DNA from 2 places in the Devosia sp. LjRoot16 genome. Region 2 is predicted to be linked to the other one. Evidence: riboswitches for the same ligand, from Rfam matches in the RefSeq annotation. Region 2 holds a riboswitch; the other holds the start of a gene.
What was found. A riboswitch is a leader RNA that binds a small molecule or an ion and turns the genes downstream of it on or off. The one in region 2 is predicted to bind thiamine pyrophosphate.
Positions count from the first base shown of each region.

Region 1: another riboswitch for thiamine pyrophosphate. It lies ahead of thiB (thiamine ABC transporter substrate binding subunit); the one in region 2 lies ahead of ACSQ23_RS09460 (YkoF family thiamine/hydroxymethylpyrimidine-binding protein).

Region 1 covers NZ_CAXUPH020000007.1:2,272-5,671, reverse strand. Annotated here, with positions in the region: partial or broken gene blaOXA (class D beta-lactamase) at 1-410, opposite strand, end outside; gene ACSQ23_RS26570 (thiamine diphosphokinase) at 615-1,265, opposite strand; TPP riboswitch at 1,340-1,437, shown strand; gene thiB (thiamine ABC transporter substrate binding subunit) at 1,503-2,495, shown strand; gene ACSQ23_RS26560 (hypothetical protein) at 2,452-3,400, shown strand, end outside.
Region 2 covers NZ_CAXUPH020000001.1:1,980,619-1,984,018, forward strand. Annotated here, with positions in the region: gene ACSQ23_RS09455 (ABC transporter permease) at 1-783, opposite strand, end outside; gene ACSQ23_RS09460 (YkoF family thiamine/hydroxymethylpyrimidine-binding protein) at 811-1,419, opposite strand; TPP riboswitch at 1,410-1,523, opposite strand; gene ACSQ23_RS09465 (acetamidase/formamidase family protein) at 1,661-3,400, opposite strand, start outside.

The sequences.
Region 1 (3,400 bases), on a different contig from region 2:
GAGATATCGGCATTGCCATAGTCGAAATCGCTGACGTACTTGCCGAACCGGTCGGCGCCCATCTCGGCGACCAGCACGCGCGAGTACCACAGCACCGAATCGCGCAGCCAGGTGGCGGGCGTGGTGGTCACCTTCCAGTCGGCCCGGTTCGCGTCATACTCGGCTTTATACGGCCAGGCCGGCTCGTCCGCGCCGGTGAGGATGCCGGCATCAAACCCCATGACCGCCAGCGGCACCTTGAACGTCGAGGCCGGCGAGGTCGGCGTGTCGCAACCGCCGCCCTCCTGCAGCCGCACCGCGCCGCTCTCGGTGTCGACGATCAACGTGCATACCACTTCCGCCCGGCTCGCGGACACGGCGGCAAGGCTCAGCAATAATGCTGCAATCAGAACTTTCACGAATGGCCCCAAGCTCTTAAAGACCGCGACATGTAGCGGGGATTTAGGCGGAATTTCGCCGGAACGGGGGTTTTCGACCGATAGAGACGGCCCCCTCCCGGCCTCCCCCATAAAGGGGGAGGTGAAGAGTCGGGCTTGTGGCCCGATAGTGCCTGAAACTCGATGCGGCACCTCCCCCTTTATGGGGGAGGATGGGAGGGGGGCCGTCTCTATCAGTCAGCGTTTCTCCAGCAGCAGCTTCGCAATCAGCTGCGCCAAGTACTTCCGCGGCAGGATCAGCAAATACGGCGCATGCACGCCTTCCTCCGGCACGATCCGGAACGGCCCGGTCAGCGCCTCGTTCGAGGTGCCCGTCCGCACCCCTGGCGCGAGCTTCACCGCGTCGAGCGGGTATTTCAGCCCTTCCGAAGTCCAGAAGGTTATCGCCGCCAGCGGGTGGATCGAGACGCGCTCGCCCGGATCGACGGTGAACGAGAACGCCTTGGTCAGCGGCAGCGCCACGTCCTCTTCGTCGACCAGCACGATCTTCCGCTTTGCCGCATATTTGGCCACCGCATCGAGCGCCGCCAGCGTGTGGTCGAAGCGCCGCCCGGTCATCCCCAGCGCCACCGTTACCGGGGCGCGGGTCGAATAGAGCGACTTCTCGAAATCGGTGGTTTCCTGTTCGCTGATCTGCATCAGCCGGGTCTTGCCCAGCCAGGAGTGCGGGTTCTTCAGCGAATCGAAATCGCCGATGATCAGCTCGGGCTTGAGGCCGGCCTCGACGATCTGGTCGGCTCCGCCATCGGCTCCGACCAGATGGCCGCCCGAAGCGTAGAGCTCGCGCAGGAGGTCGAAATCGACCGTCCCGCCGCCAACGATGACCATCAGGTCGTCAAAGACCGCAACGGAAGTCTGGGGGGCACGCGCTTGCACGGAGGGAAAACTCTGTCTATCTGTCAGCTGTCTCGCTGGGGTGTTCCGGGCCTTCCGGAGCTGAGAGTTACCCATTGAACCTGAACCAGGTCATGCTGGCGGAGGAAGTTCGAGATGGCAAGGGCGCGACAGCGTCCGATCCATTGACGTCCCCTTCATTCACATGGCCGCAACCGAAGGGAACGATTTATGCGCTCGTTCGCACACTTCGCGTTGGCGGCAGTCATCTGCGCCACCGCCCTGCCTGTCCTCGCCGAGGACAAGCCGATCCTCAACATCTACACCTATGATGGCTTCGCCGCCGAATGGGGGCCCGGCCCCGGCCTGAAGGCCGGGTTCGAGCAGACCTGCAACTGCACCATCGAGTGGACGACCTCCGAGGACGCTATCTCGAACCTCCGTAAGGTGCAGCTCGAGGGCACCGCGACCAAGGCCGATGTCGTGCTCGGCCTCGATACCGCGACCTCGGGCGAAGCTCGCGCCACCGGCCTGTTTGCCCCGCACGGCCTCACTCCTGAGGGCCTGGTGCTGCCGTGGAACGACGCCGAGTTCGTGCCCTTCGACTACGGCTATTTCGCCTTTGTCTATGACAAGCAGAAGACACCCAACCCGCCGACCTCATTCGAGGAGCTCATTGCGCTGCCCGCGAGCTTCAAGATCGTCATCGAGGACCCGCGCTCGTCGACACCCGGCCTCGGCAATGTGCTGTGGGTCGAGGCCGCCTATGGCGACCGCGCGCCGGAGATCTGGAAGGGCCTGAAGCCGCATGTCCTCACCATGACCCGCGGCTGGTCCGAGGCCTATGGCCTGTTCCTCGACGGCCAGGCCGACATGGTGCTGAGCTACACCACCTCGCCCGCCTATCACGCCATCGCCGAAGACAAGCACAACTACGCCTATGCGCCGTTCTCCGAGGGCTATGTCGCGCAGGTCGAGGTGGCCGGCGTGCTGAAGAGCTCCGATCAGCCGGATCTGGCCAAGGCCTTCCTCGCCTACCTCACGACGCCGGAAGCGCAGAAGATCATCCCCACCACCAACTGGATGTACCCGGTGATCGACCTCGGCGCCGACCTGCCTGCCGAGTTCGGCAAGCCGCCCGCAAAGGTGCTGACGATCGACGAGGCGGCGCTTGCCGCCAATGGCCGGGCCTGGGTCGATGCTGCTCTCGCCGCGCTCCAGTAACCTGGTGCTGCCGCACCGTCCGCTCCGGCTCATCGCCGGGGCGGGCATCGCGGCGGCCATCGCCGTGCTGGTGGCGCTGGTGCTGCTGGCCATCCTCGCCACCGCGGCGGGCGAACCGTCACGCCAATCGAGCGTCGACGTCTGGCACCTGGTGTCGATGACCGCCATCCAGGCCGGGCTCACCACCGTACTGTCGCTGCTGGTTGGCACGGCGCTGGCCTGGGCGCTGAACCGGCTGCGTTTCCCCGGCCGCGACCTGATCGTCGGGCTGTTCGCCTCCGCCATCGTCACCCCCGGCCTGATCGTCGCCTTCGGGCTGCTGTCGGTCTGGGGCCGCGCCGGCTGGGTCAACCAGGCCTCGCTGGCGCTCACCGGCCAGCCGCTCGAAGTGCCGCTGTTCGGCCTCGGCGGCATTCTCGCTGCCCATGTCATCCTCGATGCTTCGTTTGCCGCCCGCATCCTCCTGGCGCGGCTCGACGCCATCCCGGAAAAGCGCCTGAAGACCGGCCAGAGCCTCGGGCTCGGCGCCTGGCAGCGCTTCGCCGTGATCGATTGGCCGATGCTGCGCACCACGCTGCCCGGCCTCGCCGCCATCATCTTCCTCCTCGCCTTCACCAGTTTCCCCATCGTCTTGCTGCTCGGCGGCGGCCCAGCCAACCAGACGCTGGAAGTGGCGATCTACGCCGCGGTGCGCCTTGATTTCGACCTCCGCGGTGCCGTCACCCTGGCGCTGGTGCAGATCGGCATCTGCTCGGCCATCATCATCGCCGCTTCCGCCTTCGCCCCGATCTCCGCCAGCACCGGCGGCTCGACCCCGCCGCGCTGGCGCGACGGCACTGGCGCGCGGCTGGCGCAATGGACGGTGCTGGTCTTCGGCATCGTCGGCTTCGCGCTGCCGCTGCTCG
Region 2 (3,400 bases):
GCGCAGCCAGGGCATCGACAGGCGCTGGATCAATACGGTCGCTCCGAACAGGAGCAGCGTCAGGGTGGCGCTGACCGTGACGGCGGCCAGCACGAGGTCGGGGCGGAAGTTGTTCTTGGCGTTGAGGATATAGATGCCAAGCCCTTTGGCCGCGCCGGCATACTCGGAGAAGATCGCGCCGACCACGGCATAGGTGATGGAGATCCTGAGGCCGGCGAAGAAGAAGGGCAGGGCCGAGGGCAGGCGGGCGATGAGGAAGATGCGCCAGCGTGGCGCACCCATCGAGGCCACCAGTTGCTCGATCTCGTCGGCGGTGGCGGCATAGCCCTGCACCAGCGCGATCAGCATTGGAAAGAAGGTGACCAGCGCCACCAGCATGATCTTGGGCGCGAGGCCGAAGCCGAACCACAGCACCACCAGCGGCGCGATGGCGATCATCGGCAGGGTCTGGCTGATGACAAAGACCGGCAGCAGGGCGCGGCGCAGCGGACGGAAGAAGTCGATCAGTACCGAAAGGGCGAAGGCGGCCGAGACCGAGCAGGCGAAGCCGAGGAGGGTGGCGGTAACGGTGGGGAGCGTGTTGTCCCACAGCGCCCGATACTGCAGCGCGCCCTGCATCAGCACCCGGGAGGGCGAGGGCAGTGTGGTCGGTGGGATCCCCGAAAACTGGGCATAGGCCTCCCAGAGGAGGATCAGGCCGCCGACCGAGAGCAGGGCAGGCCACAGGCGGCTGAAGGCTGTTGCGGCGCGTGCCGCGACCGGGCGGATGAAGGGCATCGACATGGACCTTGAAGGAAAAGCAGACGTGCCTTAGCGGGCGGTCGGGCTGTTCGCGGAAACGGTCAGGTCGATGGTGACGTGTCCTTCGGGCGGCCCGAACCGGCAGAAGGCTTCGGCCAGCGTCGCAAACACCGGACCGGCATCGCCGCGCAGCACCGAGCAGAAGTGCTTGGAGCGATCGAACACACCTGAGCTCTTCAGGAAGTCGATGCAGCCATAGATCTCGTCCATGTGCTGGCCGGTGCCCATCACGTAAAGCGAGAACTGGGCGGCGATGGATTGGCCGGTCTCTGCTGCCGAGGCGACCGCCGAACGGGCGGCCGCTTGGCGGGCGGCCAGCGGTTCGAGCGGATCGGCGAGGGCGTTGGTGTTGCAGATCGCCTCATCGGGCTCGCCAGGACAGCCGCGTGAAATGGCGGCCGAGAAGGTGACATGCTTGCCGGCCTGCGTCGCCGCGACGAAGAGGTCGCGCATGGCCGGAAACAACACCTCCGGCGGCCCGACCAGGAGGGTCGAGATATCGTCGGTCTCGATGCGCAGCCGGTCCCGATAGGGATCGAGCGCACCGAGTGCCGAGAGGATGACGCCGACGAAATCGTCGGTCATGGGATAAAGGGAAATCTGTGCGCCAGAAAACATCGCCCGCCTCGCTCCGCTGGTATTACCCAGATCAGCTTTAGGGTCCGCGCACTTGGCGTGCCGCATCTCAGCCCCGGCAATACGGAGCACCCCTGTGGATGGCGTTGCTTAGACCACGGTTGGGTCGGCTTTGGAAGAGGCGGCTTCGAATTTGGGTTGATTGGCCCGGGCGTGCCCATCATTGGCCGGACGCAGTATGCGCCGGGTTGACGCGGGCCGGCTTCGTACTCGCTCGGTCCGGCTAGCGCATGCTGCGACCGCGGAAGATCGCCTTGTCGATAACGGCATGGACGCCGAAGTTGCCGTCCGCGACCTGGGTCACGCCGAAATCGACGGCGAGCGACATGATGGTCAGCGCCTCGTCTTCGTTCAGTCCGTAGACGTCCATCAGGAACCGGCGCGTCTGCCGGAAGGCGTTGCGCAGCGCCAGGTCCACGGTCGACTTCTGATAGACCTCAGCCTGGGCATTGCGACCGAGATCGCGCAGGTAGTTGAGGTGGCTGAAACTCTGGATCACCCAACTGTCGGGGGTCTCGATCAACGGCGCCTTGAGCCCGGTGACGCAGGCCGCTGCGTCGGCGGCTCCCGCCTTGTGGAGGCGGATGCGGATGTCACCGGTCAGCGAGCATTCAAGCCCAGTGCCGTTGATCTCGCCGTCGGACAGGGCGAAGTGCCCGTCGCCCATCGAGAGCAGGCCGCCCTCCACCGATACCGGCAGGTAGATCCGGGACCCCTTGCCGGCGCGCCAATTGTCGATATTGCCGCCGAAATAGCTCGGCGGGATAGAATCGACGAGTTCGGACTCCCGCGGCGCCAGCGCCACGAAGCCGAAATGCAGGCGCGCCGGAATGGCGATACCTTCGAGCACGGTGCGATGCTCGACCAGAGTGTGATCGACCGGCACGCCGGGGTAATCCATGGTCTTGTGCATGACGCCGAACGGATCGACCTGCGGCTGCCACACGTAGCTGTAGAGCGGACGAGCCTCCTGGGGTCGCTCGAGATCGATCTCGAAGATGGTGACGGTCTCGCGCTTCGCCCGGTCGAGCAGATCACCATACTGGTAGCCCCACCAGGCCGAGGCGTTCGAGGCGAAGGCCTTGCCGGTGTGCAGCGGATTGCCGCTGGGCCGGGGCCGGATGTCGATGATTTCAACCTCGATCACGTCGCCGGGCTCCGCCCCGCGCACGTAGATGGGGCCGGTGCAGATATGCACCCCGAACCCTTCGCCCGCGCCGCGCCCGAACACCGAGGCGTTCATCGGTCCGGCTCCGCGCCGGTCGATGTTCTTGCCTTCACTCGTCCAGCCGAAGACGCTTTCGGCGCCAGCATCCCCCGCCACCATCCGATCCCAGTCGTCGCCGGAATGCTGGGTGAGCGTCTCGATCGTGACAGTGGCTCCCGGCTCGACCCGCAGCACCGGCGGCAGCGTGCGACTGACATAGCCCCAGTGTACCGTGTCGGCGGTCGCCGGCAGGTGATGCCGATCGCCGGGCCACGGCTCAGGCTCGGGCCTCGTTGCCTCCTGCGGCCCGGCCGGCGGAGTTTTCGCGGGCGGTACAGGCTGGTGCGTCGTTGGCCTGCCACGCTGGGAGTAGCCGTCATCGACCGGCACGGCGGCGCGGCGCATCTCCGTGGGGGTCATGCGGAAAGCCGTGCTGAAGGCGCGGCTGAAATGCGCCTGATCCCGAAAACCCCAGCGCTGGCCGATGGCGGCAACGCTTTCGCGTGCGTGGTTCGGATCGAGCAGGTCCACCTTGCAGCGCTGCAGCCGCAACTGCCGTACATGGTCGGAGAAATTCTCGCCCCGCCCTTCGAACAGCCGCTGCAGGTAGCGTGCCGACATCCCCTCCTGGCGGGCGATATCGGTGAGCCCCAGATCGGCGTTGGTGAGCTGGCTGTCGATCGCGGCCGAGACTCTTCGGAAATGCGCCGCCTGCACCTGGGTCAGCCCGCCGTCCGGGGCGTTTGCCTCACCGAG